Linked DNA regions of Spartinivicinus poritis. The protein of the gene in region 1 interacts with the protein of each later gene in a pairwise test. Links are inferred from orthologs where the notes say so. Each region holds a gene or a part of one and is shown on either strand. Other genes may lie near its edges. The genes, in order: ORQ98_RS04300 and ORQ98_RS24930.

Region 1 (15,852 bases):
CAATACAGGCAAATGGGTTGGCACCAGATGAACCAGCCAGGCGAACAGTAGAAGTTGAAGCATTTTGTTCGTGGTCAGCATGGAGAAGGAAAATACGGTCCATGGCACGAGCAAGCACTGGGTTAATATTGCTTTCTTCACAAGGGGTGCCAAACATCATGTGCAAGAAGTTTTCGCCATAACTTAAGTCATTGCGAGGGTACATGAAGGGTTGGCCAATGGAATATTTATATACCATTGCAGCCAGGGTTGGCATTTTTGAAATCAACCGGAAAGCGGCAATTTCTCGGTGGTGCTCATTACTGATATCCAGTGAGTCATGGTAGAAAGCGGATAATGCGCCAACTACCCCACACATGATGGCCATTGGGTGCGCATCACGGCGGAAACCGTTAAAAAAGTTACGCAGTTGCTCGTGAACCATGGTGTGGTTTTTTATTGTGGCAATAAATTTGGCTTTTTGCTCGGCGTTGGGTAGGTCGCCATACATCAGCAAGTAGCAAACTTCTAAATAGTCTGATTGTTCGGCTAATTGCTCGATAGGGTAACCACGGTGTAGCAGTACGCCTTTAGAGCCGTCAATAAAGGTAATTTTTGACTCGCAAGCGGCAGTGGATACGAAGCCAGGATCAAAAGTAAAAAAACCTTTGGACGTTAACTCTCTTACATCAATTACATCAGGCCCAAGCGAACCGGAGTAAACGGGTAGCTCATGGGTTGTATCGCCGATGGTCAATTGCGCTTTTTTTTCTGCCATCTAGGCCTCCTATCATGCCATTCTTTTGGAAGGGTAAAACATCATTGGTACGGATATACCCTCTTACTATTGTAAAACACTTAGGGTCTGTTGACGTTTAAGCAAAGAACGCTTTTGGCAGCTTGCAAGTAATTATCAACAAACGCTAGTAAATTGACGAATAAACACCGTCTTAATTATATCTTCCCAGGAGGTGGGAGGGTGTCGAAAACCTATTACGATACCCTCAGTAAACGGGCACAACTATAGAGAGAAAGAACATTTTGTCAAATGTGCCCAGGTTGGGGGCTTGTTGAATAATTATTACTGAAAAATTATATAGTTGTTACCTTTAAGCTATTGTAGACTCCAAGAAGAAACAGCTTAGCCTATTTTAGTAGCATATTTAACTAGTTAATAACAGTCTTCTATCTTTGAAATTAATCGCTGGTTATTACATTAGGGAAGCAGCAATTTTCTGTTTATATAATATTTGATTAAAAAATAATCTGATTGTGGGTGGATGTAGTAACATTACACAATTGTAATTAATAAACGATCTATTTATACTTCAGCCGCGAATTTGTTGGGGTTACTGGCTAATACAGTCAATGACTTCTAACCTATTTATGAAACGAGCTGCATCCTATAAATAAGTGGCGCCACTCATTTATAGGATGCAGCACGAGTCTTTGTACGCGTCCAAAAGATATCACGCCTGACTGGGCCTGCTTGAGTGTGAAAGAGCCGTGAATAGCAAACGACCTGTAAACTTAGATCTTAGAACTATAAAACTCCCGTTACCAGCGTACACTTCCATCCTCCACCGTATATCGGGTGTCATTCTTTTTGTTGGCATCGCTTTTCTTTTAAGTGCTTTGGAATCATCCCTAAGCTCTGAAGAAGGCTTTAACAGTATAAAAGAAACAATGAGCCATCCCTTCGCCAAGTTTATCACTTGGGGTTTATTGTCAGCATTAATTTATCACTTTGTTGCTGGTGTAAAACACTTGTTGCTCGACATCGATATTGCTGATGGTAAAGAGTCTGGCTTATTAGCCTCCAAAGTGACACTTGCTGTTTCTGTATTACTGATTCTGATCGCTGGGGTGTGGGTATGGTAACCAATGTAACCAACTTGTCTCGTAGTGGCTTATATGACTGGATGGTACAGCGTGTATCAGCCATTGTACTAGGTGCCTACTTTATTTTTATGATGGGCTATTTCATTACGCATCCTGGCTTGACCTATGCTGACTGGCATGCACTTTTCAGCGGGACAGGTATGCGTATTTTTAGCTTAATGGCCATTGTCGCATTAGGTGCACATGCCTGGGTTGGTATGTGGACCATCACGACCGACTACCTGACTGAGCAAGCAATTGGCAATAAAGCGGTTGTTGTCCGCTTTTCTGTTCAAGCGCTATGTGGCTTTGCCATGTTTGCTTATGTGGTTTGGGGTATTCAGATTTTGTGGGGATTATAATCAATGGCCAATATTCGCACCATTTCCTTTGATGCAATTGTAGTTGGTGGTGGTGGTGCCGGGATGCGCGCGGCACTGCAATTGACCGAGTCAGGTGTTAAAACTGCCTGTATTACTAAAGTATTTCCAACACGTTCGCACACAGTTTCCGCTCAAGGTGGTATCACTTGTGCGATTGCCAGTGCTGATCCTAATGATGATTGGCGTTGGCATATGTACGACACCGTAAAAGGCTCTGATTACATTGGTGATCAGGATGCTATCGAATATATGTGCTCGGTAGGTCCGCAAGCTGTATTTGAGCTTGAGCATATGGGGCTGCCATTTTCCCGTACTGAAACCGGTCGTATTTATCAGCGGCCGTTTGGTGGTCAGTCGAAAAATTTTGGTGAAGGTGGTCAGGCGGCGAGAACCTGTGCTGCGGCTGACCGTACTGGCCATGCTTTATTGCATGCACTTTATCAAGGTAACTTAAAAGGTGGTACTACCTTCTTAAATGAATGGTATGCCGTTGATTTGGTTAAAAACCAAAAAGGGTCAATTGTTGGGGTTGTTGCGATTTGTATCGAAACCGGCGAAACCGTTTATATCAAATCCAAAGCCACAGTATTAGCAACCGGCGGCGCTGGTCGTATTTACCAATCAACCACTAACGCGCTTATTAATACCGGGGATGGTGTGGGTATGTCATTGCGTGCTGGTGTGCCTGCTCAAGATATGGAAATGTGGCAGTTCCACCCAACCGGTATTGCTGGAGCCGGTGTGCTGGTGACTGAAGGCTGCCGTGGTGAAGGTGGCTACTTAATCAATAGCGAAGGTGAACGCTTCATGGAGCGTTATGCCCCGAATGCAAAAGACTTGGCTGGTCGTGATGTAGTGGCTCGTTCAATGATTTTAGAAATTCTGGAAGGCCGTGGCTGTGGTCCAAATAAAGACCACGTACTGTTAAAGTTAGATCACTTGGGTGACGAAACCCTGAATTTACGTCTGCCTGGTATTTTAGAGTTATCCCGTACCTTTGCCCATGTTGATCCAGTTAAACAGCCAATTCCGGTGGTCCCAACCTGTCACTATATGATGGGAGGTGTGGCGACGAATGTGGGTGGTCAGGCGATTGCTCAAGATAAGAAAGGCAAAGACATGGTTGTTGAAGGTCTTTATGCCTGTGGTGAAGTGGCTTGTGTTTCAGTACACGGCGCTAACCGTTTAGGTGGTAATTCACTGCTTGACTTAGTGGTATTTGGTCGTGCGGCTGGTTTACAAATTGAGCAGTCATTGCGTGAAGGCTTTGACTCAATGGATGCCAGTGATACTGATATTGAAGCAGCGATGTCCCGTTTGAATCGCTTAAATACATCAAAAGGCGGTGAAAAAGTCGCTGAAGTGCGTGCTGAATTACAAAAGACCATGCAGCTTTATTTTGGTGTATTCCGCGAAGGCAAGAGTATGCAAAAAGGCATTAAAATACTCGAGGAAATTGGCGAGCGGATTCAAAATACCCATTTAGAAGACAAGTCATCTGCATTTAATACGGCACGTATTGAAGCACTTGAGTTGGAAAACCTTTATGAAGTAGCCTTTGCTACAGCGATGGCGGCTGAAGAGCGCAAAGAAAGTCGTGGTGCTCACGCCAGAGATGACTATCCAGATCGGGATGATAAAAACTGGTTAAAACACTCTATGTATTTCCCATTAGAGAAACGGATTGGTAAGCGAGACGTTAATTTCTCGCCGAAGACAGTTGATGCGTTTCCACCAAAAGCACGTAAATACTAAGGGGGAGATCATGTTAGTCAGTATCTATCGTTATAATCCTGAAACCGATAAAACCCCTTACATGCAGGATGTGACCATTGATCTTCCTGAAGGTAAGGATTTAATGGTGCTGGATGTATTGGGTTTGTTGAAAGAAAAGGACCCATCGTTAGCTTACCGTCGTTCCTGCCGTGAAGGCGTATGTGGCTCTGATGGCATGAATATGAATGGCACTAATGGGTTGGCGTGTATTACCCCTGTATCAGAGGCCACTAAAGGTAGCAATAAACTGATTTTGCGGCCATTACCTGGGTTACCGGTGGTACGTGACCTGGTAGTGGATATGAGTCAATTCTATAAGCAGTATGAGAAAATTAAACCTTATCTGCTGAATGATGAACCAGCACCAGCAATTGAACGGTTGCAAATGCCTGAAGACAGAGAAAAATTAGACGGCTTGTATGAGTGTATTTTATGTGCCTGCTGTTCTACTTCCTGCCCTTCATTTTGGTGGAACCCTGATAAGTTTGTTGGTCCTGCTGGTTTATTGCAAGCTTATCGTTTTCTTGCAGATAGTCGTGATACGCACACTGAAGAGCGGCTTGCAGAATTAGACGACCCTTTTAGTGTATTCCGTTGCCGGGGTATAATGAATTGTGTCAATGTTTGCCCTAAGGGGCTTAACCCAACTCGCGCCATTGGCCACATTAGGCAAATGCTGTTAAAGAGTGGGACTTAGTAATAGTAATTTCAGGTGTTTCAGTTCATACTGTGCACCTGTTTTTGTAGGGCATTTAAACAGGTAGGTCAAGTTATTTACAGTAGGATATTTTTTCTGCCTGTGAATATCTGACAAAATAATCAAAAGGGAGGGTGCAGGCCCTTTTAATTATTTTGGTTAGATGTACTTATACTAAATGCTTTTGGTAATAGGTATAAAACCCAAAGCGTCAGTTGGTTGAGTATTTCCGACAGGTGCCCTACATGCAAGGTTAACTGTATTGCAGTGCATAATGCACTTATAAATGTACTTGTAAGAATGTGCTTATATAGAGTGCGTTTATAAGAGCGTCTTTTTAAAGATAGGCTTTTAAAAAGGTGCTTTGAATTTTATGTATTGTCATGCAACTGAATAGCCGGAGCTGGTAGATTGTGTTTAATTTTCGTTTAAATACAACTGCCGTAATGCCCCGGTTTTTGTGTGAGTGTTAGAACCGAAATATAACGAGTCTGTTTGTCGGCCTATCTGGTAAAGCAGCTTAAGCTTATTTGGTCAACAAGTAATAAGCTGTTTAGCCCTAGATAAAAGCAGTTTTGCTTGATCGGGGGTGAAAACCTGACAAAACTTGCCGGATAGCTGTCTTACTCATGGGGTAATAAGAATGCAAGAAGGTGTCATGCACCAGATGTGGCGGACGGCGCATATATCTGGTGGCAATGCAGCTTATGTAGAAGAGTTATACGAGCAATTTTTGCGTGATCCAAATGCCATCCCAGAAGAGTGGCGTGATTATTTTGAAAAATTGCCACAAATTGAAGGCGTCAGTGCTCAAGATGTTTCGCATGCAACAATTCGAGAACACTTCCAGCTACTAGCCAAACAACGATCTACCTCCCATGTAATGGCACCGGTTTCCGTTACTTCTGAACATGAGAAAAAACAAGTTCAGGTAATGGAGTTGATTGAGTCATTCCGTCAACGGGGTCACCAGAATTCCAAGCTTGACCCCCTAAATCTTCAGCAGCGTCAGCAAGTCCCAGATTTAACTTTGGAACATCATGGGCTTAATCAAGCTGATTTAGACACCGTATTTCAAACAGTTTCCCTCTCTTTCGGTAAAGACGAAGCCACTCTTAAAGAGATCTGGCAAGGTTTAAAAAACACTTACTGCTCTACCATTGGTGCTGAGTTTATGCACATAGTGGATTCAGAAGAGCGTCGCTGGTTTGAGCAGCGCTTAGAGTCCAATCGAGCCCATCCAACGATTAGCAAAGAATCCAAACTGCATTTATTAGAGCGACTATCAGCTGCAGAAGGCTTAGAAAAATATTTAGGCACTAAATACCCAGGGACTAAACGCTTTGGTCTGGAAGGGGGCGAAAGCTTAGTGCCAATGGTTGATGAACTCATTCAACGGGCCGGCTCCTATGGTGCCAAAGAAATGGTTATTGGCATGGCCCATCGGGGTCGCTTGAATTTATTAGTGAATATCCTGGGTAAAAACCCCGCTGATTTATTTGATGAGTTTGAAGGGAAAAAACTCCAGGATGAAGGCTCAGGTGATGTGAAATACCATCAAGGCTTTTCATCTAATGTGATGACGCCTGGTGGTGAAATTCACTTGGCGATGGCATTTAACCCATCTCACCTGGAAATTGTTTCACCTGTCGTTGAAGGTTCGGTAAGGGCGCGTCAAGATCGTCGTAATGATGTTAATCGTGATTTAGTGGTACCTATTAATCTTCATGGTGATGCAGCATTTGCTGGTCAGGGTGTGGTAATGGAAACCCTGCAAATGTCGCAAACCCGGGCTTATAAGACAGGCGGTACCATCCATATTATTGTTAACAACCAGGTTGGTTTTACCACCAGTCGTCAGGATGATGCCCGCTCAACAGAATATTGCACTGATGTCGCTAAAATCGTTGAGGCGCCAATTCTGCATGTGAACGGCGATGATCCAGAAGCCGTATTATTTGTCACTCGTCTGGCTTTAGACTACCGGATGCAGTTTAAAAAAGATGTGGTCATTGACCTGGTTTGTTATCGCCGTCGTGGCCACAATGAGGCGGATGAGCCTTCTGGTACACAGCCGTTGATGTACCAAGTTATTAAAAGTCAACCAACCACGCGTACTTTGTATGCAGAGCGCCTGATTAAAGAAGGGACGTTGACTGCCGAAGAGGACAAGCAGATATTCGAAGGCTATCGCACCGCATTGGATAATGGCCAGCATGTTGTGAAAAGCCTGGTAAAAGAGCCTAACAAAGAGCTGTTTGTTGATTGGGCACCCTATATCGGTCATGAGTGGACTGCAAAACATGACACTCGGGTTGATGTTAATGTACTGCAAGAGTTGGCTAATAAATTACACGATATTCCTGACGGGGTTGTTGTTCAGCGCCAGGTAGGGAAAATCATTGAAGACCGCCGCAAAATGGCAGCGGGTGCTTTACCCATCAACTGGGGTTTTGCGGAAACTATGGCTTATGCCACGCTATTGCATCAGGACAATCCCATTCGGATTACGGGTCAGGATGTAGGTCGTGGTACTTTCTCTCACCGTCATGCGGTATTGCATAATCAAAAAGACGGTGAAGCTTATATTCCACTAAAAAATCTTGCCGAAGATCAGCCAGCCTTTGATATTTATGATTCATTCTTATCAGAAGAAGCGGTGCTGGCATTTGAGTATGGCTATGCAACCACTACCCCAAATGCACTAGTCATTTGGGAAGCACAATTTGGTGATTTTGCTAATGGTGCTCAGGTGGTTATTGATCAATTTATTACCAGTGGTGAGCACAAATGGGGACGATTGTGTGGGTTAACCATGCTCTTGCCCCATGGTTATGAAGGACAGGGTCCTGAGCACTCATCAGCTCGGTTAGAACGTTATTTGCAGTTATGTGCGGAACATAATGTACAGGTTTGTGTACCCACAACCCCTGCACAAGTGTTCCATATGCTTAGACGACAAGTGTTGCGTCCGCTGCGTAAACCGCTGATTGCTTTAACACCCAAAAGTTTGCTTCGCCATAAACTTGCTGTTTCAACCTTAGAAGAACTGGCAGAAGGTAGCTTCCATACGGTATTACCAGAAGTGGATGATATTGAGCCAGCTAACGTTAAGCGTTTAATTATGTGTAGTGGTAAGGTTTATTACGACTTACTGCAAAAGCGTCGTGCAGAAAATCTTAACGATGCAGCAATTATACGTATTGAACAACTTTACCCATTCCCCCACGAAGATTTGGAAGCTGTGTTTGCACAGTACCCAAATTTAGAGCGTGTGGTGTGGTGTCAGGAAGAGCCTATGAACCAGGGGGCTTGGTACTCTAGCCAGCATCATATGCGCCGGGTGATAGCAGAACATCCTAACAAGCAGCTGTATTTAGAATATGCAGGTCGGGAAGCCTCTGCAGCCCCTGCCTGTGGCTATATGTCAGTGCATGTGGAAGAGCAGCAAAAGCTGGTAGATGACGCTTTCACTATTTAATGATTGAAGGGCGTGTAACAGCGCCTTATTTAAAGATTGGGTAACAAGCAGTAAACATTAAAGGTTTTTAAGGAAACAACATGGCCACTGAAATAAAAGCACCTACTTTCCCTGAATCGGTTGCTGACGGCACCGTCGCCACTTGGCACAAAAAAGTGGGAGAAGCCTGCAGCCGCGACGAATTATTAGTAGATATTGAAACTGATAAAGTGGTTTTAGAAGTCGTTGCACCTGCTGATGGTGTGTTAAAAGAAATTGTCGCTGCTGAAGGCGATGTGGTTGAAAGTGAAGCGATTATTGGCGTATTTGAAGAAGGCGCTGCCGCATCTGCAGCGCCAGCCGCAGAAACTGCACCGGCTGCAGAAGCAGCAGTACCAGCCGCTAGTCAGGTAGCCGAAGGTGACGCTATTTTAAGCCCAGCTGCTCGTCGAATTGCTGATGAACATGGCCTTGACCCCAGTGCAATTAAAGGCACAGGTAAAGGTGGTCGAGTCACTAAAGAAGATGCGTTAGCGCATGCTAAGCAAGCAGGGCAGTCAGCGCCAGCCGCTGCGCCTCAACCAGCCGCGGCACAAGCACCGGTTGCTAGTGGTGGCCCTCGTGAAGAAAAACGCGTACCCATGAGCCGTTTACGTGCGCGTGTAGCAGAGCGTTTAGTCCAAGCCCAGCAAACTGCAGCGATGTTAACAACGTTTAACGAAGTTAACATGAAGCCTATTATGGACTTGCGCAACAAGTACAAAGATGTGTTTGAAAAGTCGCATAATGGCACTCGCTTAGGTTTTATGTCATTTTTCGTCAAGGCTGCCGTGGAAGCGCTGAAGCGTTATCCAGCCGTAAATGCCTCTATTGACGGTAATGATATTGTTTACCACGGCTATCAAGATGTCGGTGTCGCTGTTTCGTCTGATCGTGGTCTGGTCGTGCCTGTCTTACGTAATGCTGAAAATATGGGGCTGGCTGAAGTTGAAGCGAAAATTCGTGAGTATGGCTTAAAAGCGCGCGATGGCAAGCTATCGATTGATGAAATGACTGGTGGTACTTTCACTATTTCTAACGGCGGTGTATTTGGTTCACTTATTTCTACCCCTATTTTGAACCCACCACAAACTGCTATTTTAGGCATGCACAAAATTCAAGAGCGGCCAATGGCAGTGAATGGCAAAGTAGAAATACTACCGATGATGTACTTAGCCCTGTCTTATGACCATCGTTTACTTGATGGTAAAGAAGCAGTGACTTTCTTAGTCGCTATCAAGGAAATGCTGGAAGATCCTGCTCGTATTTTACTGGAAATCTAAGCACCTAATTTATTCTCAGAATAATGAGGTTGCTGCATCGCTCTTTTAACTAATTAAATGCAGCAACCTCCAGGTTTATTTGCCAAGCGCAAAATTGATTTAGGACATTGAACATGGCTCAAAAATTTGATGTTGTGGTAGTTGGTGCAGGCCCTGCTGGTTATGTTGCTGCTATTCGTGCTGCACAATTGGGTTTAAAAACGGCTTGTATTGAAAAGTGGATTGGTAAAGACGGTAAAGTGGCTTTAGGCGGCACTTGCCTTAATGTCGGCTGTATTCCTTCAAAAGCCTTATTAGATAGTTCCCATAAATACGAAGAAGCAAAAGACCATTTTAAAGTGCATGGCATCAGTGTAGGCAACGTTGATATTGATGTCCCTGCCATGATTAAGCGTAAAGACCAGATTGTTAAAAATTTAACGGGTGGTGTCGCAGGTTTATTTAAAGCTAATGGCGTCACGGCTTACGAAGGTGCTGGTAAAGTACTGGCAGGTAAGCAAGTGGAAGTGACTAAGCATGACGGCAGTGTTGAGCTATTGAATGCTGAAAATATTATTATTGCTACCGGTTCTAGTCCAATTGAAATTCCACCAACGCCATTAACGGAAGGGTTAATTGTTGACTCAACAGGTGCCCTAGAATTCCAAGAAGTGCCTAAACGTTTAGGTGTCATTGGTGCAGGTGTAATTGGTTTAGAGTTAGGTAGTGTTTGGGGCCGATTGGGTGCTGAAGTGATCGTACTTGAAGCGATGGATACCTTCTTGGCTGCAGCTGACCAGCAAATTGCCAAAGAAGCGGCCAAGATTTTCAAAAAGCAAAAGCTAGACATTCGCTTAAACTGCCGAGTAACAGGCTCTGAAGTTCGTGGTAAAGAAGTCGCGGTTAAATACACTGATGAGAAAGGCGAAGAGTGCGAAGAAATTTTCGATAAAGTCATCGTTGCCGTAGGCCGTCGTCCTTACACTGAAAATCTGTTAGCAGATGACTCTGGTGTTAAGATGGACGAGCGCGGCTTTATTTTTGTTGACGACCAGTGTCGTACAGAAGTGCCTGGTGTTTATGCAGTGGGTGACGTAGTGCGTGGTCCAATGTTAGCCCATAAAGGCTCAGAAGAGGGCATTATGGTAGCTGAATTAATTGCTGGCCAGGCTGCTCAAATGAACTACGATTTAATTCCTTCTGTTATTTATACTCACCCAGAAGTGGCTTGGGTCGGTAAAACTGAAGAAGAAGTGAAAGCGTCTGGCGAACCCTACAAAGTGGGTACTTTCCCATTTGCTGCCAGTGGTCGTGCGATGGCTGCTAACGATACAGCAGGTACCGTGAAAGTGATTGCCCACGAAAAAACTGATCGTATCTTAGGCGTTCACGTTGTTGGACCAAGCGCAGCTGAGCTGGTGCAACAGGGTGCTATTGCTATGGAGTTCGGCTCTAGTGCAGAGGACTTGGGCTTAACTGTATTCTCACATCCAACCTTATCTGAAGCATTGCATGAAGCTGCATTAGCGGTTGATGGCCATGCTATTCACATCGCCAATAAAAAGCGTCGTAAGTAATTAGGTTTGGTAGCTCGGTTTTCATAAAGCCAAGCTGCCTTTTTGCTATAGCAATGCGAATTTAGGCTACTCTAAATGTCGATTGCTATAGTTTTTAATGGGGTTAACAGAGCTTTAGCATTTACATTATGTAAATGACATAGAGTACTGTTGATTGAGTTAAGTGCAACTCGAATTACAGCACAACAAACGGTAGAAGAAGCATGAATCTTCATGAGTATCAGGCGAAGCAATTATTTGCTGAGTATGGCCTGCCTGTCTCCAAAGGCTATGCGGTAGATACCCCCGAAGCAGCTGCTGAAGCCGCTGATAAAATCGGTGGTGACAAGTGGGTGGTGAAAGCGCAAGTTCACGCAGGTGGACGCGGTAAAGCCGGCGGCGTTAAGCTGGTTAGCTCTAAAGACGAAGTAAAAGCCTTTGCAGCTAATTGGTTAGGTAAGAACTTAGTCACTTACCAAACAGACGAAAAAGGCCAGCCAGTCAGTAAAATTTTGGTTGAGTCTTGCACTGATATTGATCAGGAACTGTATTTAGGCGCAGTAGTTGACCGCTCAACTCGCCGTATTGTTTTCATGGCTTCCACTGAAGGTGGCGTAGAGATTGAGAAAGTTGCTGAAGAAACCCCAGAAAAAATTCTGAAGGCAATTATTGACCCATTAGTGGGTGCGCAGCCTTATCAAGCCCGTGAAATTGCTTTCCAATTGGGTTTAAATCCAGCCCAAATTAAGCAGTTCACCAAAATCTTTTTAGGCTTGGCGAAACTATTCCAAGACTACGATTTAGCGCTGCTTGAAATTAACCCGCTGGTTATTACCTCTGAAGGTAACCTGCACTGCTTAGATGGCAAAATTAATATCGATGGTAATGCTATGTACCGTCAGCCTAAGCTAAAAGAAATGCACGACCCTTCACAGGAAGATGCCCGTGAAGCCCATGCCGCTTCTTGGGAGCTTAACTATGTTGCATTAGATGGCAACATTGGTTGTATGGTTAATGGTGCTGGTCTGGCGATGGGTACCATGGACATCGTTAAACTACACGGTGGAGCCCCAGCTAACTTCCTAGACGTGGGTGGTGGTGCTACTGAAGAGCGGGTTGCTGAAGCATTCAAAATTATCTTGTCTGACGATAATGTAAAAGCGGTTTTAGTGAATATTTTTGGCGGTATTGTACGTTGTGACCTGATCGCTGACGGTATTATTGGCGCAGTTAAAGATGTTGGTGTCAGCGTGCCAGTTGTCGTGCGCCTTGAAGGTAACAATGCTGAGTTAGGTGCTAAGCGCCTGGCTGAGAGTGGCCTGGATATTATTGCTGCTACCAGCCTGACCGATGCTGCTCAGCAAGTAGTTAAAGCCGCGGAGGGTAAATAATAATGAGTATCTTAATTAATAAAGGCACTAAAGTTATTTGCCAAGGTTTTACAGGTTCTCAGGGGACTTTCCACTCAGAACAAGCCATTGAATACGGCACTAACATGGTTGGTGGAGTGACTCCTGGTAAAGGTGGTCAAACTCACTTAGGCCTGCCTGTTTTCAATACCGTTAAAGAAGCCGTTGAGCAAACGGGAGCAGAAGCTTCTGTTATTTATGTACCAGCGCCTTTCTGTAAAGACTCTATTTTGGAAGCGGCTAATGCTGGGATCAAACTGATCGTTTGTATTACTGAAGGTATTCCAACGTTAGATATGTTGGATGCCAAAGTAAAATGCGACGAGTTAGGTGCACGCTTAATCGGCCCTAACTGCCCAGGTGTCATCACTCCGGGTGAATGTAAGATCGGTATTATGCCAGGTCATATTCATAAGCCAGGTAAAGTGGGTATTGTTTCTCGCTCTGGTACTTTGACTTATGAAGCGGTTAAACAAACTACTGATCATGGCTTTGGTCAATCTACTTGTGTCGGTATTGGTGGTGATCCAATCCCAGGCAGCAACTTTATCGACATTTTAGAAATGTTCGAAAAAGACCCACAAACTGAAGCGATTGTGATGATTGGTGAAATCGGTGGTACCGCTGAAGAAGAAGCGGCTGCCTACATTAAAGCCAATGTTACTAAGCCAGTGGTTTCTTACATTGCAGGTGTCACTGCACCTCCAGGAAAGCGGATGGGCCACGCTGGTGCGATCATTTCTGGTGGTAAAGGTACCGCTGACGAGAAGTTTGCTGCATTAGAAGATGCTGGCGTTAAAACCGTTCGCAGCTTGGCTGAGATTGGGGATGCATTAGCAGAACTCACTGGCTGGAAATAAATACGCTTCACGAATGCACTTTAGGGGGTGTTGTCTGCACAACTCACCCTAGTCACCTATGTATTATAGGCTCCTAGGGCTTCGTTGTTTGACGGCCTACCCTAAAGCACCTTCGTTTTGCGTATTGATTTAAGCACAATCATAAAAAAAGCAGTCTTTTTAGGCTGCTTTTTTTGTGGCTGTAATGAATAGATGTTATTTCTTTTAATGATATTATTTTTAGATAAATAAACTAATTAAAGCTAAAATTTGAAGTGAAATTCTGTAAATCTGTCGCTATACTGAGCAAATAGTCCTGCATACCCTTCGCCGGGTATGTATAAACTTTCTAAATAAAATCGCTGCAAGCCAATGGATGCCCCGCATCCGCTTTGTAGCAGTATGCAAATAATTTATACCTAAAAAGGGTATAACGAAGTAGTAACCATTATAACGATAGGGGGTCTGTTGCTATGTTAATTGGTGTACCTAAAGAGATTAAAAACCACGAATATCGGGTTGGTCTGACACCGGCAGCGGTTAAAGAATTAGTTAACCATAACCACCAAGTGTTTATTGAAACCACAGCTGGTGATGGCGTTGGTTTTTCTGATGCTGATTATCAAGCAGTAGGCGCTACTATCCTGGATACAGCAGAAGCTGTATTTGAAAAAGCAGAAATGATTGTGAAGGTGAAAGAACCTCAAGCAGTCGAAAGAAAGCGTTTGACTGAAAAACATACGTTATTTACTTACCTTCACTTGGCTCCTGATGTACCACAAACAGAAGACTTAATTGCTTCTGGCGCTACTTGCATTGCCTATGAAACCGTGACTGATGCGGCTGGACGTTTACCTCTGTTAGCACCAATGTCTGAGGTGGCTGGACGGATGTCTATTCAAGCGGGTGCTCACTGTTTAGAAAAGTACCGCGGTGGTCGTGGTGTTTTATTAGCTGGTGTACCGGGTGTAGAGCCTGCCAAGGTTGTTGTATTGGGTGGTGGTGTTGTTGGTAAGAATGCTACTGCTATGGCGGTTGGCTTGGGCGCTGATGTCGTAGTTCTGGATAAGTCAGTTGATGTATTACGTCAGTTGGATCTGGTGTATGGCAATCGAATTAAAACGGTTTATTCAACTGAGCAAGCGATTACTGATCATGTATTGAGTGCTGACCTGGTGATTGGTGGTATTTTGATTCCTGGTGCTGCAGCACCTAAGTTGATTACTCGCGAACACATTAAAGCCATGAAACCTGGTGCGGCGATTGTTGATGTTGCGATTGACCAAGGTGGCTGTGTGGAAACGTCCAAGCCAACGACCCATGCTGATCCAATTTATATTGTGGACGATATAGTCCATTACTGTGTGGCTAATATGCCAGGTGCAGTGGCTCGTACATCAACAATGGCTTTAAACAATGCCACCTTACCTTTCGTCATTGAACTGGCTAATAAAGGTGCCAAGCAAGCGATGGCAGAAAATCCTCACTTATTGAATGGCTTGAATGTTTGTCGTGGCAAGGTGACTTGTGAAAGCGTTTCAGTGGCCCAAGGGTTAGGCTATGTGCCTGCTTCTGAAATGCTGAGTGTTTTATAGATAGACTTTTCGATTTCCGGTTGTTTGTTACCCCGACTTGCCGCAACGTTTGTTGCGGCTTTTTTTTGCCTTTTATTTTTTTATTGTTGGTAGTTTGCCTGCAATAAGACTGCAATAGTTAATGGTTACTTTTCTTGTCGTTGGGATTTCTGCTTATTTACCCGAAAGTTGTTATTAGGTAGTTATAGAAACTGAAAGCTGTTATCGAGCGCAGCACTGGTTTTTTGTAGTAATACTGAGGTATGGCATGTTTGGGCAGTGGTTGGATGTGTTGGCAGTGGCTTGGTTTTTCTGTTGTTGGACTGGCTACAGTTGGTTTGCCTGGTATTATGGCAAGGTGACCCCTTGTTTAGCCTCGGTGTTGCATCTTTACCGGGAAGATTGGATGAGGCGAGTGCTGAGTAGAGAAAACCTCATAGCCGATACCAGTATTATTGCCAATTTAGAGCGTAATGTGTCTTTTTTTGCATCAACAGCCATTTTAATTGTGGCTGGCTTAGTCACTACCTTAGCTGCAACAGATGAGGCGATTGGCTTTTTAAGTAATATGCCGCTGGTGTCTTCTACTTCCCTGCAGTTATGGGAATACAAAATTCTGATTATGATCATTATTTTTGTCTACGCATTTTTCTCTTTTACCTGGAGTTTGCGGCAGTACAATTTCAGCTCAGTACTGATTGGCAGTGCCCCGCGGCAAGATGAAAATGATGTATCAGAGCAGGAGCGAGACAGCTTTGCGATTCGGTCAGCCAGAGTATTATCTATGGCTGGCAATCAGTTTAACTATGGGCTTCGCTCTTTCTACTTTGGCTTAGCCACCCTGGCTTGGTTTATAACACCCTGGTTGTATATGGTTGCAACCACCATTGTTGTGTTGGTGCTCTATCAACGAGAGTTTCACTCTTCCGTATTAAAAACCATGCTCTATACCGAGAAATAATGGCTGTTTCTAACTCTAGTCAGTAAAAAAACAACA
Region 2 (15,402 bases), on another replicon or contig:
ACGCTATATTTACCCTACGCGACATCACTCAGGATGAGTGATTTAGGTTATCAAAATAATGCTCAAGCTAGTTTGAATATATGCTATAACACTTTACCTAGTTATGTAGATACTATTAGTAAAGCAATAAAAACCCCTTATCCGAAATATGAACAAATTGGCGTTGATGTTAATGGGCACTACCGGCAACTAAACTCTAATTTATTACAAATTGAAAATGAATATTATAGTCCAGTTAGACCAAAAAGAATTACTCAATCAGGTGAGCATCCAATTGATGCTCTAGCTGATAAGGGAGTAGAGTATGTTGAAATTCGCTGTATGGATTTAAACCCTTTTACTCCACTAGGAATTGATTTAACTACCAGTCATTTTTTAGATACCTTCTTAACTTATTGTGCTTTAACGGATAGCCCTGACATTGACGTGCAGGAGTGCAAAGCTATTCAACACAATTTTGATCAAACTGTTGTTGAAGGGCGTAAGCCTGGTTTAACCTTGATAAAACAAGATAAACCGATTCAATTAACTGACTGGGCCAAGCAGTTGCTAACTGAATTAAAGCCAGTTGCAGAGCTGCTGGATAATGCTTGGGAAAGTGACAGCCACAGTGTCGCTATTGAAGAGCAGTTAGCTAAAGTAGAAGACAGTAGTCTGACACCTTCGGCCAAAGTAATAGCAGAATTACAACAAAGCCAATCAAGCTTTAATGAGTTTGGTATTAGTGTTGCCAAGCAACATGCAGATTATTTCTTAGCAACTTCGCTTTGTAATAAGCGCCAAAATTACTTTAATGCGTTAGCTCAGCAGTCTTGGACTGATCAACGCCATTTGGAAGCTAAAGATACGCAGAGCTTTCCTGAGTTTTTGGCAGACTATTTTCGTACACCTTCAACTAAGACTGCATCCTGTAAATAAGTAGCATTTATCACTCTGCCAGAAGACCGCGCCTCAAACCTGCCCTGACTGCGTCGCCTCTATATGGCAAAAATGTATAACAAAGTAAGTGGAATATTGAGTTTTGTGATGAGTGTCACGCTGCTTGGTTTATAAAAGCACTATAACTAAAAGTAGAACTACACGACTGGTTATGGTGTAGCAGATTGCAGCAAAACAGGCAGCTGTATACAGATTATCTAGTTAGCAAAATATGCGGCACCCTCTGTGTAGAGTAGAGTTGTATTTATAGTTAATATCTTGATAGCTAAGCAGTGAAAGAAACTTGTAAATATATAAATAAGCGAAAGTTAGAGTGTATGTAGCGCTTTATTATTACCCTAAAGTAATATACCCAGGGCGGCAGATATGACTAAAAAGGAAGCGCCAGATCAGCCTGATACCAGTGAGATGGGGGAGTGCTCGCTGGATGATTTAACGAATGCTTACCAGCAAGGCTACCAGGCAGGTATTCGGACGATTTTTAACCTTCCTCCCTACCAGCATAAAAGGCTGGCTGCTGCATGGCAGGCAGGGTTTGATGATGGTTTGCATCAATATGAGCTAAGTATCTCTGCTGCTTAGTAGTCTAACTATGTAGATAAAATAAATGTATAGCAAGATAGTAGATGGTCTTGAGATTAGCGCTGTACTACAAATGATGTAAACAATAAGTCATCAACAATAGGTCTGCCTTCTTCCTCTTTGAGACGATCTTGGATAATTTTTAGTGCTTCTTGGCGTAAGCTTTCTTTCCCTTCAGCATTACTTATATTCTTATCAAGCTGGCGGCTAAACAGTAATACCAAGCCATCTCGCAGTAGAGGCATGTGCTGCTCAACCTTAGCAACGGCATCTTTACCATACACTCGAACGGATATATCTGCTTTTAAATATTTCAGTCGGCTTTTTATCTCACCATAGTTCACTACAAATGAGGGCTTAAGTTCAATGTATTCTACAGCACCTTTCTCATCACCCTCTTCAGCAGTACTATGGTAGCTTATTAAACATAGGCTTATAAACAAAAAATTGATAAAGAAAAGCGCTTTTTTAAGCATGAACCCACCTTGGTTATGCAATAAGTGAACTTAATGTGTTAGTGGCGCTCTACAACAAGAAATGTGGCCCTTGCATATCGTATTTCTCTACACTAGTGTAGCTCTATTTTAACCATTAGGTGTCTTAAGGCGGGAGCAATTATCTATGACACTACCTAAGTCCAGACTCTTATTTTTGCTTGCTTTAGCTGTTTGTTTGGCGCTACTTGGAGGGGCTTTGTATATGCAGCATGGTCTTGGCATGGAGCCTTGTCCAATGTGCATTATGCAGCGAATCGTTTTTATGGCAATTGCTTTAGTCTGTCTTATTGCTGTACTACATGGACCAGAAAATAAGGGCTATCGTATCTATGGAGGTATTGCCTTACTCTTTTCTGGCTTTGGTGTTGCTTTAGCATCCAGGCAGTTGTGGCTGCAGAGCTTACCTGCAGATCAAGTACCAGAGTGTATGCCTAGTGTTGAGTATATGATGGATGTACTGCCCTTTACTGAAGTGCTAGGGCATATGCTAACGGGCACAGGTGACTGTGCAAAAGTAGTTTGGGAGTTCTTGGGATTAAGTATTCCTGGCTGGACTTTAGTTGCCTTTATCTGCTTTGCAGTATTTTCTTTGGTTGAGGTTTTCAGACAAAGAAGGCCACGAACTATCTTTAGTTAAGCTTTCTTCAATTAAACTATCTTCAGTTAAATACTGTTTTGGTTGTTTAAACGGTTTATCCTACCCCTTGTTTTTTTGAGTTACAAGACGCTTTTTTAATACGATTTTGTCAAGCAAATTTGTCAGTTATCAATCAATTATTTTACTTGCTGCAAAAATCGCTCTAGCCTAATCTAGCGAATATAAGCCAACTCTGCTTAGATGGAGAAGCAGGCTTATAGTGCTGAAGAATAAAGCTAGTGCTGCCAGGAGTGTGTTTAGTGGCTGAGGACGCAGTCTGCTAAGTACCAATGGCATGCGGTATTTGCCAACATTAAGAAAACTGGCAACCAAGAAAGTGAGAGCAAGACAGCAACAAATAGTGGGGTAACAGAAGATGCTTGAGAGTTGTAAAACTGCCAAAGAGCGCTGGGGAGGAGTGTCTGAAATAATCGATCGCTGGTTAAATGAAAGACAAGAGTTACTAGTAATTTATTGTAAGCTCAGTGGTTTGAATGCTTTTGACAGTGAAGTTGAAAGTGAGGTTCTACCGGAAAAAATCCAAGCATTTTGCCAGATTTTAGTAGACTATATATCCGCTGGTCACTTTGAAGTGTATGAGCAGTTATTAAAAGAAGGTAAAGAGTTCAATGATGGGGGGCTGGAACTGGCAGGGAAAATTTATCCGAAAATTCAGGCTACTACTGAAATGCTTTTAAATTTCAATGATAAATTTGATACAGCTGCTCATTGTAATGACCTAATTGATCAATTTCCTTCCCAACTTTCAGTGGTAGGCCAAGTACTTGAAGAAAGGTTTACTCTGGAAGATCAACTGATAGAAGTTTTACATAATGCTCATAAGGAGTTAGTGGTTTAGTCTTCAAAGCAACTCGCTTTAGTTGGATTAGCTTATAGCATCAGGCTTATATTTGGTCGGATAGTTGCCAGTGTAGTGGTAAAATCATGACAATTGGTGAAATTTTCGGGCTTGGAGTCGTGCTATGGAACGGGGCTTTACCATTGGTCAATTGGCAAAAAACTGTAATGTAACAGTTGATACTATTCGTTATTACGAGAAGCAAGGCTTATTACCATCCCCTCATCGTAGAGCTTCGGGGTATCGTATTTATTCCGAAGCAGATACTAACCGTCTACAGTTTGTTATACGCTCAAAAAAACTTGGATTCTCATTAAAAGAAATAAAAGAATTGCTTAATTTGAGCCATACTCCAGGTTTAGCTAATCAACACCAGCAAATTCATGCAGTTGCAAAAGAAAAGATAATTGATATTGAAAAGCGTGTAGCAGACTTACTACAAATTAAACAAGCTCTTGAAGGGCTGATGAGTGATTGTCACTCTGAGGCTGATACACCCGAACATTGTCACCTATTAAAAGCCATAGCCTTTCGTCAGGTAAGTGGTGATGAAATAGATTGAAAACAAAGCACCTCTCCTTATCAGATCTTCCCAAAGGATATACTACACTTAAGGGCACCTTTAACCCGTTGCTAACAGATTATAAATCAAAATTATCATGCTCTACTGTCAGGCATGGAGCCGCATACAACAGAAGTTAACTGCTTATAAGCTAAAAGAGCTTCCTATTATTATTGTCTGGGTGTTGTTGTTGACTGGCTGCACAGGTTCTGACGAAGATAAGCTTTGGGAGCTGGCATTACAGGGTTACTATAGTTCGGCGCTGTCTTCTGATGGCAATTATGCTGTCATTGGCTCTATATACCATGGTGGAAGCTGTTGGGAATTACCGAAATCAGAGCGTCTTTATGACTGGAATCATGCCAAAGAACAGCTAAGTAACTTGGTTTCAGTCGATGTTGCTGGAAATAATTTAGTTGCCGCAACGGTAGATGATTTGCGAACTATTGTTCTATGGGACTTGGCAACGGGAAAATCCTTGGCTTATTGGCAAGCACCTGGAGAAGTCTCCAGTCTGAGCTTAACACAAGATGGTGGCCTAGCCTTCTTGGGAATTAGTAGTGATACACGAGCCATTGTTTTTAATATCAAGCAAGGTGGAATAGTTCGTACGGTTGAACATGAAGATAGAGTGAATGATGTTGCTATTTCAGCTGGCGGTGATTTAGGAATAACAGGTTCTGATGATTTTACGGCTAAATTATGGAATTTAAATACTGGTGAAATGCTCCATAGTTGGGATTTAGGAAATAAAATTACGACGGTAGAGTTATCACCTGATGGTTTTTATGCTTTTATCAGTGCCCAAAGTGGCTTAGCACAAATCAGAGAAACTGGATCTGGTAAATTAGTTCATGAGCTAAATGAGTATGTACACTGGATGCAGCGTGGTGATACCTATACCAGTGCTAGATTTTCTGTAGACTCGTCTCAATTATTAACTGGTTCGAATAATCGTGAAATTAAGCTTTACCAAGTTAAGGATAAAAAAATTCTAAAGCGCTGGACTGTATCGAAAAGAAGTTGGTGGCTACCAACGGGGGTGGCTATGCAGTCTGTTGCATTTGGAGAAAAAATGGGAACCTATTATGCGTTAGGATCAAATGGTTATGCTTATTTGTTAAAAAAATAAGCAGGTTGTCATAAAAACCACCACTTTTACTCATTATCAAGTGGCAGTTTTTATCTGAATATCAGTTATTTCTTAATATCTACCAGCTCAACTTTGAATACTAACAACTCATTTGGACCAATCTTAGGAGGGAAACCACCTGGCCCATAAGCTAGTTTTGAGGGAATATAAAGTTCCCACTTGGATCCTTTCCCCATTAGTTGCAATGCTTCGGTCCAGCCAGGAATAACTTGTTTAACTCCAAAGCTTGCTGGCTCTTTGCGCTCATAAGAGCTATCAAAGATGCTGCCGTCCAGAGTACGCCCCTCGTAGTGAACAACCACTGTGCTTTCTGCTTTAGGTTTTTCACCTTTACCAGCCGTTAATACTTTATATTGCAGCCCGGATTCAGTGGATTTTACGCCATCTTTTTTTGCATTTTCTTTTAAGAAATCATCACCGCGTTTGCGGTTGGTTTCAGCTTTAGCTGCATATTCTTTTTGAGCTGCCTGAGCTTTTTCTTGCTGGGCTTTTTGAATCAGTGCCATCAACTCTTTTTGAGGAATAGCAGGCTCTTTACCTTGAATAGAGTCTTCAACGCCTTTCGCTAAGGCTTTGACATCGACTGAATCAAAATCAGCTTTAAGTCTTTCACCCAAGATAACCCCTAGGCCATAGCTTAATTTTTGTTTTTCATCCTTCAGCTCGACAGCTTTAGATTCTGCAATAGCAACTACAGAAGTGGAAGCTAGCAGAATGCCAGCGGCAAGCATTTTAAATTTCATTGTCATCTCGTTATCTCATTACATTATTACTATTGACCACTTTGATCATTACGATCGATATGCGTCACTATGATTAATCATACTTCGATCAGTCATACTGCTATGACCTAGCACGTTACTCTTTCCTAGGGTATAGGTACCTAGGGTATGTACTGTACCCTGCGGTTTGGGTATAGGGTGGTCAACTCCTTCGCTCAAACCATATCTTGCCTTTGAGTCGCAGTAAAGGCAAAAGTTCGCCTATAGGGTTATCTTGATAACGAGCTAAAAGCCAATCAGGCGGCTGTGCTTAATTCTTCATATAGTAGACAGAACTCCTGAGTAACTTTGTGTTTTGGTTCAAAGTGAATAAGTGGAGTTGAAGCTTGGTGAGACTCTTTCACTTTTACTGAAGTAGAAATATAAGCGTTTAATACTGGTAATTGTTCAACAATTAACTCATCAACCAGTTGTTGAGGTAGCTTGGCACGTGGTTGAAATTGATTGACGATAATTCCCTCAACTATTAATTTCTCATTGTGGTCTGCCTGGGTTTCCGTAACATTTGCTAATAAATCAGTTAGTGCTTGGCGGGAAAACTGATCGCAGTCAAATGGAATTAAGCAATTATCAGCAGCAATCAAGGCTGATAATGTATAAAAATTGAATGCTGGTGGGGTATCTATATAAACCTCATCAAAATAGGGTTCAAGCCGGTCAATTCCTTCTTTAAGTTTGTATATTTTATGCCGGGTTTCTAGTTTATGTTGTAGGTCGCTTAAGTGTATTGCTGCGGGTACTAACTGCAAATTAGGATAGTTAGTTTTTAAGGTGTAATCCTTGAGGTTTAAACCGCCCAAACTGAAGGATAAGCTCTGCTCAAAAAAGTTTGCTACAGTAGATAGGCTACTGTTGTATTGGTGTCCAAGTAAGTAACAAGAAGAATTTCGTTGGCTATCCAGGTCAATGAGTAACACGCGTTTACCTTGGGCTGCCGCAATGGCTGCAAGATTACAGGCAATAGTTGATTTTCCTACGCCTCCTTTTTGATTAAAAACTACTCGCTTGATCATGAAGGGTCCTCATAATAGTCAGGTATGAAAGCTGGCAGGAGCACAGAAAATTGCTCCTATAAGAACAAGTATTGACCAAATTTGTTGCAAAATGATTGTTATCTTGCAATTGGTTGTCTATTAAAAGGCAGCTGAGTTATATGGGTATTGACTATTAAAGGTTTGAAGTATATTTAACCAGGCTTCTATTGCTTGATGAGCTAAATTATTGTTAGTACTTGAGTAGGATTAATGAATAGACGATAGAGGCTTCTTGGTATTTTGGCTTACATGGCTAGCCTGTTTCGACCCATGGTTTAGTGTATTGTCTTGCTGGTTTCTAATACCCTGCACGTTGGGTATATATAGTGAATATTAAACATAGGCAGAGATACCTCAATTGAATGGAGGCTATTACAGGACTCATGTGGCAGTTTTCTCATTAAAGATTTGCAGTTGAGGATTAATTTTCGATAAGCTAGCAAAAAAAATAATATTTTTTTCCATTAAATATGGATATTAATTGTTTTAATCGTATAATTCTTTTATCCACTTTTCGATGAGGATGTAAAATGCCAGCCAAGAAGCCAGTCAAAAAAAAGGTAACTCAACGGAAAGCTGCTGCTAAGGCGGTTGACCCCGTTATTACAATACAACAGGAAATAGATAAACTGCAGGCTCAGCTTGAAAAAGCAAAAGAGAAGCGCCTTGCAGATGCAGAAAAAAATAGCCTTAAAGCTAAAGCACAAATAGCTAAGGTTAAAGCTAAGTACGAGAAAGCAAGAGCTCGCCAAGCAGCTGCTCAGGCAAAAGTTAAGCTGAAGAAGACAGCAACTGCAATTAACCAGCTTGAAAAAGCGAAGTTGGCAGTTAGCACATCTAAAGATGAGCTTGATCAGTTAAAAACATCTTTTGACGAGATGAAGCAAATCCAGGCTGAAGCTAAACAGAATGCTAAGTATCAGAAAATACGCGCTAAGGCACTGGCTGTTGCAGAAAAGGAAATAGCCAAAGAAGAAGCTAAAATAGCTAAAAAAGAAGCTGCAAAAGCTGAGAAGTCAGCGAAAACTGCAGCTAGCCGTGGCCCAGGCCGCCCGAAAAAAGCGACTACAGCTGCAGCAACGACTGCCGCTAAGCGTGGTCGTGGTCGCCCGAAAAAAGCGGCTACAGCTGCAGCAACGGCTACCGCTAAGCGTGGCCCAGGTCGCCCGAAAAAAGCGACTACAGCTGCAGCCACGACTACCGCTAAGCGTGGTCGTGGTCGCCCGAAAAAAGCGGCTACTGCTGAAGCAGCGACTACCGCTCGTGGCCCTGGCCGTCCGAAAAAAGCCGCTACTGCTGAAGCAGGTACTACAGCCAAGCGCGGTCGTGGTCGTCCGAAAAAAGCGGCTACTGCTGAAGCAGCAACCACTGCTAAGCGTGGCCCTGGCCGTCCGAAAAAAGCCGCTACTGCTGAAGCAGGTACTACAACAGCCAAGCGTGGTCGTGGTCGCCCGAAAAAAGCCGCTACTGCTGAAGCAGCAACCACTGCTAAGCGTGGACCAGGTCGTCCGAAAAAAGCTGCTAGCGCTGAAGCAGGCACTGCAGTAAAACGCGGTCGTGGTCGTCCAAAAAAAGCAGAGACTACTGAAGCGAAAGAAGCTGCACCACGTCGTCGTGGTCGTCCACCCAAGAAAAAAGTAACTGAAGTTGCTGCTCCCGAGGCAACTCAGGAGTCATTGTTAGATCAATTAACTGATGAAGCTGGTTTTGAGGTTGTTGAAGCAAAACCTGAAGCTGAAGTAGTTGAGTCAGTTGAAGAAGTAGTTGAAACGACTGAGCAGCCTGTAGTAGAAGAAGAGCCACAAGTAGTAGAGCAAGAATCTACGCCTGAAGATAAATCTGATGATTCATCAGACGACAATATTCGTAGTATTTTTGATCCGGCAACAGATTTGTAGCACTTTGCAGGTATGACTGCCTGTTAAAGGTACTGAAAGCTGATGCCGTGGCTGGCGAAAATGGGGTAATTAACCCCATTTCGCGTTTTTATTTCTGCCTTTTTGCTGAGATTGTTTGCCAATATTGCGTTATTTCGTTAAACCATGCTGAAAGAGCTGTTAGTAACTCTTGAAATGGAAATTGATTAATACTATTAAGATAGTTTGATGTATTGGTAATAAATAGATCAGCAGGCTTTTTCTGGCTAACTTGATCAAGTTCGTTGAAATGACGGAAAAGAATTTGCTGCTCGTGGTATTCAAAATGTAATTCCATTCGTTTAATTAATTGGTAGAGTAAACTTCCTTCTTCATCTGTACTATAACCTTTAAGTTTTTGCCGTAGTTTCCTTATTTGCAATGTATATTCTTGATGCCATTGGGCCAGCTGTTGCCACAACTGTAGGCTATTGCACTGACTAAGCTGTTTGTTATGAAGGCTGCAAAAACTACAAAACAATAAATAATTAATACTTAATTGCCAATTGTCTTGAAAATGTAAAGCAGTTTTAGCGACTTTAGGTTGTTGGTAAACAGCACATGAAAACTGCCAGAAAGGATTAGCTGCTGTTGAGACTTGAGGAATGGTATCAAGGTTCACTTAAACTCCTAGGTTGAGGTTTATCTGAGAGGTGCCCTTATGTAGGTGCATATTCCTAACTTTTCTAGGATAATGCCTGACTATGATCAAGTTGGAAAAAATTTCATTATATCGTGGCCACAAGCAGCTATTGGCTAAAGTCAGTGCAACTATCCATAATGGCCAGAAAGTAGCAATAATTGGAGCCAACGGCTCTGGTAAATCAAGCTTTTTTGCAATGCTGCTAGGTCAACTCACTATTGATAGTGGTGACTTGCTGATGCCTGAAAAAGCAAGTATTGCTCATATGAAGCAAGAGGTAGGCAGTAGTGATCGAGCAGCAGTTGAATATGTTATTGATGGTGATGTTCAATTAAGAGCATTGCAAACATCTTTGTTACAGGCTGAGCAGCAGCAGAATCATCAACGAGTAGCCCATATTCATGCCGAATTAGATGCTATCAATGGCTATACTGCACACTATCGAGCAGAGCAATTATTACAAGGTTTAGGATTCAGCCCATCAGAATATGTGAAGCCAGTAAATACTTTTTCAGGTGGTTGGCAGATTAGACTGAACCTAGCCCAAGCACTGATGTGTCGTTCAGACATCTTATTATTAGATGAACCCACTAACCACTTAGATCTAGATGCAATTATCTGGTTGGAGGAGTGGTTAAAACGTTATCAAGGTACTTTATTGCTAATCTCCCATGACCGAGACTTTGTTGATAATGTCGTAGGTCAGGTCATTCACTTTGAGCACCAGCAACTTCATAGTTATTCTGGAAACTACTCGGCTTACGAGCGAATTAGGGCAGAGCGGCTTGCTTTGCAGCAGTCTTTATATGAAAAGCAACAGCGAGAAATTGCTCACCTGGAGAAGTTTATAAATAGATTCAGGGCCAAAGCATCTAAAGCACGACAGGCGCAAAGCCGGTTAAAAACTTTGGATAAATTAGAGCGAATTGCCCAAGCCCATGTGGATAGCCCATTTTCATTTACTTTTGGCGACAACAGTCGGGTTTCTAACCCACTACTGCAACTACAAAAAACCGATTTAGGTTACCCTGACAAAATAGTTTTGCGTTCAGTTAATCTTAATATTCAACCTGGAGCGAGAATAGGTTTACTTGGCGCAAATGGAGCAGGTAAATCCACATTGATTAAAACCCTCGCAGGTCAACTGTCTGTTCAAGCAGGCCAAAAACTGGAGGGACAAAACTTAAAAATAGGCTATTTTGCTCAGCAGCATTTGGATGCCTTAGATATTTCAGCTACTCCGCTTCTGGTAATCCAACGGCTATCACCTACTGTATCAGAGCAAACGATTCGGGATTTTTTAGGTGGTTTTAATTTTATAGGTGATCAGGCTGTTGCCACCATTGAGAATTTCTCTGGTGGCGAAAAAGCTCGCTTGGCCTTAGCGGTAATTGCTTGGCAGTCACCGAATTTACTTCTATTGGATGAGCCTACCAACCACTTGGATATTGATATGCGCTTTGCCCTGACCAAAGCTTTACAAGACTTTGAAGGTGCAGTGGTATTAGTTTCTCACGATCGTCATTTGTTAAATAGCTCGGTAGATGACCTATGGCTGGTAAGTAATGGGGAAGTAAAGCCTTATCAGCAAGATTTATCTGAATACAGCAAATGGTTAATAGAACAGAAGAAAGCACAACAAGCTGCAAAGGTTAATGATGGTACTGAACAACAAGATTCTGGTCAGCAAGTACAAACTAAGTTGGCTGCAAAGTCTCGAAAGGAACAAAAGCGGGAAGAAGCTGCAATTCGCAGCCAACTGAGGCCGCTTAAACAAAAAGTAGAGCAGCTTGAAGTTGATATTCACAAGACAGAGCAAGCACTTGAAGCTTTGAGTGAAAACCTGGGTGATGCGTCTTTATATGAGGAAAAAAATAAAGGGAAGTTACGCCAGTTATTGGATGAGCAAAGTCAACTAAAAAAACAACAGCAATTATTGGAAGATGACTGGATGATGGCTCAGGAAGAACTAGAAACCATGACGCATCAATTGAGTTAAGGGAATCCTGTTTTTAAGCAAACCACAGTGAGTATTAGAGGTGCCCTTTAGTTCGAATAAAAAACAAGCACTGTTTAATTAATTATAACAGTGCTTGTTTTAGAAAATTCCATGTAACTACGTCTATTGGCTCGTTAAGTTGCTTAGTAATTGAGCTAAAATACGATCCAAGTCCTGTTTGTCAGGCTTAGTGCCTGTAAGTACTCGTAAACCAGTGATACCTAACATTAGTAATTGGGATAAAATTTTTGGATCTTTTTCTGCTGAAATCTCGCCACACTTTTGTGCTTTCTCAATCATATGGCGTAAGCCAGCTTCTATTTGTCTTAAATAACTACTTACTTTTTGGTGGATACCTTCATCATGGGGAGCTACTTCAAGTAATGTATTTACTAAAAAGCAACCTTTTGAGTCGTTATCCAGCAAAATGTCAGCGGCTAGTTGTTCAAAGTAAAGCTTTATAGCTGCTAATGGAGAGTCGATTGACTCAAAACAACATACCTGTTTATCCAACCGGCGTTGCGCATAACAGTCAATTGCAGCCATATAAAGGCCACGCTTACTTTTGAAGGCTGCATATAAACTGCCTGGCTTTAAGCTTGTGGCGTCGACCAGATCAGCTACAGAAGTGGCTGTATAGCCAGTATTCCAGAAGACTTCGAGGGCCTGATCAAGGACCTCATCTCTGTTGAACTCTATAGGACGGCCCATAGAAACCTCATCTTACTTTTGTTGTTCAGACCAAATTAACTAACATTTATACTCATATCAGTGGATATAGTTTTTATGTGCATGCTTATGCGTAACACCTTATTAAAGGAGTTATATTTTTACATAAGCTCAGCCAGTTAATTTCACCTTTAGGGTTTGTGGTCATTTAATTATTTATGGTCTACCAAGAGCCCTGCACTACCTTAGTCAGTCAAAAACCTTAATTTAGACAGTGACCTAATTTGTGGTAACACCTCAAATTTATGACATTATCCATAAATTGCGGCTTGGCAACATTTCATGATAGCGGTTTGCTAACACTTCACATTAACAGAGCCGGTGGTTCACACTTTATTAAGGAGTGATCATGCAAGACTGATAGGTGGCAAAATTACACGACCTGTGAATGAATTTCTGAGAAACAACCATAAAAAAAAACAGATTAATGTAGTGACTATACTGAAAATCTTCCAATTTGTTACATGAAGTGTTGTATGGTTGTTTACTATCTTTTTGAAGGTGAGTTATGTCATTTCAGTCTTGAGATATTGTTGCCAAAATATTTTGTAACTGGCTGCGACTTGTGATGTTGAGTTTTTTATAGGATTGATATAAGTGATTAGCCACTGTTGATGGTGCGACATTTAGTTTGATAGCTATTTGCTTGTAAGAAAACCCTTGGGTCAATAATTGAACAATCTGTTGTTGTCTGCAAGATAATTTATCCAGTGCTCCATTTTTTCTTATTGCAACAATTTTCCAAGGTAGCAAGGGTTGTATGTATGCAGTAATTTCACTTAGCTGAAGCTGCTGCTCATCTGTTACGTTCATGATTTCGGGTAGCTGGTGGGAGCTTTGCTGTTTGAACTCATTTCCTAGCAAGGTTAAAAAATTTGGTTGGTGATAGTAAATAAAACCTTTCGAGTCACATAGCGCCAGTGAGCAATTGTTGTACTTCCTGGCTTGTTGGTTGCTGGCTACTATACATTCTTTATGTAATTTAGCTGCCTGTCGAAGGTGATAGCTTAATCGTGTTTGTAGCTGTTTTTGGTGGTTATTATAGGTATGTTCTTGGCGTTTTCGGTAAATGGTGAGTAAGTCGAAGAACCCACTCTTAAAGTTGAAAGCAATAGAACTAAGTGCTCGCTTTAATTTAAAAGGCCTAAAGCAGTCTCGATAGCAAGCTGACTGAAAAAAGACTTCATCTGAAATAAAGTCTTTAATATCGATAGGTTGCTCTGCATGACGAATCAATGAGGTTAAAATTGGGTTAACTGCCCAATTGCTAATCAAGCGATTAGCAAAGCTAACAGGAACACCAACTGTCGTATAGGTGTGAAAGCTCATTGTCGCAATGTGCCCATAGCACCAGATTGCAGCATCAGACTCCGTGATTTCTGTTAATTTAGTCAGGGAAGAGTGATAAAAGTGTTTAGGTGCAGTGTGTAATGCTGCACGATAAAGCTCGCTGATAAATGCTTCTACTGAGCCTGTTAAGCCTAAATCGTTATAGTTCGCTTGGTCATCAAAGGTAGTTGCTGAAAGAGTATTTTTAATTTTTTGACTATTAATAGTTTGGTGTGCCATAGGCAAAATTTACTATCGACAGTTTTTAATGAAAGTATCACGCTTTATTTATCAAGAAAACTGATTTAGGGATATTAATACTTTTTAGCAGTGATTAGCTTCTACATAACACTTTTATATCACTACTTATTATGTACAACTACTATGACACGATAATTATTGGTGGTGGGCTGGCTGGGCTGGTGACAGCCTATGAGCTTTTACGCTCTCCTTATAAAGGAAGTATTCTTGTTGTTGAACAAAATTCAATCAAATGTTTGGGTGGGTTAGCGCGACAGGCTTTTGGGGGGATGCTACTAGTAGATACACCACTACAGAAGGTCAATAGAATAAAAGACAGTAAGGAACTGGCCAGTAAAGACTGGCAAAACTTCGCAGAATTTACTTCAGCAGATTACTGGCCCCAGCAGTGGGCTGAACACTATATACAGTCTTCATTTAAACTCTGGCAATGGCTAATGTCGCTAAAGCTGCGTTTTTTTCCCGTAGTGCAGTGGGTTGAACGAGGGCTGTATATTCCAGGTAATTCAGTACCCCGCTATCACATATTATGGGGTACTGGTAATCGACTTATCTCACAGCTAATAGCTGGTATTAGTCAGCAAAATGATACACAACAACTATCAATCAGATATCAGCATACTGTCCAGAGCATTAGCCAAGATACTTCAGGTATTTATGAGCTAAGTGCTGTTATTGGGTCTGGTCAAACTCATCACTATCGCTGCCATTCATTAGTAGTGGCTGCCGGGGGAGTCGCAGGTAATCTTGAGCAAGTAAAAAAGCTCTGGAGAATTGGCAGTGAGCCAAAGGGGTTGCTCAATGGCTCGCATCCTGCTGCAGATGGTCGTATGCATCACCAAGTAAAACAGCTAGGTGGTAACATTACTCATTTAGATAAAATGTGGAATTATGCTGCGGGTATTCACCATCCAACACCGCTGTTTGCTGGTCATGGCTTAAGCTTGATTCCTGCAAAATCAGCATTATGGTTAAACGCTAAAGGTGAACGGATTGGACCAGAACCATTAATTACTGGTTATGACACTCATTTTTTATGCCAGCAAGTGGCTAGGGAGTCAGCAGGTTATACTTGGCAGGTATTAAATAAACGAATTGCACTAAAAGAACTTGCCATTTCGGGGGCTGAGCATAATCCATCACTACGTGACAGAAAGCTAATCCAGTTTTTACTGGAAAGTCTTCGAGGCAATCATCAGTTAGTAGAATATTTGGTTCGGCAATCGGATGATGTAGTTATAGCAAGTAGTATTATTGAGCTGGCAAATAAGATGAATGAAATATCAGGGAGCTTTAATGTAAGTGGTCACACCTTAAAAAATACTATTCATTGCTATGATCAACATATTAATAGAGGTGAGCAGTTTTACAATGATGATCAGTTGCGACGGATAAAGCAGTTGCGCACCTGGCGTGGAGACAGAGTAAGAACTTGTCAGATAAAACCGATTGATGATCCCAAAGCTTACCCACTTATGGC

The links.
Region 2: the proteins of ORQ98_RS04300 (region 1) and ORQ98_RS24930 interact in binary tests that used the Escherichia coli proteins (3 or more experiments, as listed by UniProt). The link is inferred for Spartinivicinus poritis from one-to-one orthologs.

What each region holds. Positions count from the first base shown.
Region 1 is NZ_JAPMOU010000003.1:280,269-296,120, reverse strand. What follows is about bases 4,994-8,397. They hold ORQ98_RS04300 (2-oxoglutarate dehydrogenase E1 component), read left to right. Parts: upstream 4,994-5,359; coding sequence 5,360-8,197; downstream 8,198-8,397. Other genes in these bases: odhB (2-oxoglutarate dehydrogenase complex dihydrolipoyllysine-residue succinyltransferase), read left to right, coding at 8,278-8,397. Outside these bases: gltA (citrate synthase), read right to left, coding at 1-757; sdhC (succinate dehydrogenase, cytochrome b556 subunit), read left to right, coding at 1,486-1,860; sdhD (succinate dehydrogenase, hydrophobic membrane anchor protein), read left to right, coding at 1,854-2,222; sdhA (succinate dehydrogenase flavoprotein subunit), read left to right, coding at 2,226-3,998; ORQ98_RS04305 (succinate dehydrogenase iron-sulfur subunit), read left to right, coding at 4,009-4,716; more of odhB, read left to right, coding at 8,398-9,498; lpdA (dihydrolipoyl dehydrogenase), read left to right, coding at 9,612-11,054; sucC (ADP-forming succinate--CoA ligase subunit beta), read left to right, coding at 11,258-12,424; sucD (succinate--CoA ligase subunit alpha), read left to right, coding at 12,427-13,302; ald (alanine dehydrogenase), read left to right, coding at 13,755-14,876; ORQ98_RS04270 (DUF599 domain-containing protein), read left to right, coding at 15,124-15,816. UniProt on the Escherichia coli protein: E1 component of the 2-oxoglutarate dehydrogenase (OGDH) complex which catalyzes the decarboxylation of 2-oxoglutarate, the first step in the conversion of 2-oxoglutarate to succinyl-CoA and CO(2).
Region 2 is NZ_JAPMOU010000056.1:2,391-17,792, reverse strand. Bases 9,181-12,134 are described here. They hold ORQ98_RS24930 (ATP-binding cassette domain-containing protein), read left to right. Parts: upstream 9,181-9,665; coding sequence 9,666-11,603; downstream 11,604-12,134. Other genes in these bases: ORQ98_RS24925 (TetR/AcrR family transcriptional regulator), read right to left, coding at 11,727-12,134; ORQ98_RS24935 (TIGR02444 family protein), read right to left, coding at 9,181-9,583. In the rest of the region: gshA (glutamate--cysteine ligase), read left to right, coding at 1-918; ORQ98_RS24980 (ribosome modulation factor), read left to right, coding at 1,306-1,521; ORQ98_RS24975 (flagellar basal body-associated FliL family protein), read right to left, coding at 1,578-1,997; ORQ98_RS24970 (disulfide bond formation protein B), read left to right, coding at 2,143-2,655; rsd (sigma D regulator), read left to right, coding at 3,032-3,514; ORQ98_RS24960 (heavy metal-responsive transcriptional regulator), read left to right, coding at 3,639-4,076; ORQ98_RS24955 (WD40 repeat domain-containing protein), read left to right, coding at 4,174-5,208; BamJ family beta-barrel-assembly machinery protein, read right to left, coding at 5,274-5,972; ORQ98_RS24945 (ParA family protein), read right to left, coding at 6,248-7,024; ORQ98_RS24940 (hypothetical protein), read left to right, coding at 7,576-8,943; more of ORQ98_RS24935, read right to left, coding at 9,032-9,180; more of ORQ98_RS24925, read right to left, coding at 12,135-12,314; ORQ98_RS24920 (helix-turn-helix transcriptional regulator), read right to left, coding at 12,849-13,901; ORQ98_RS24915 (FAD-dependent oxidoreductase), read left to right, coding at 14,033-15,402. UniProt on the Escherichia coli protein: Genetic data indicate it may be involved in ribosome assembly or function.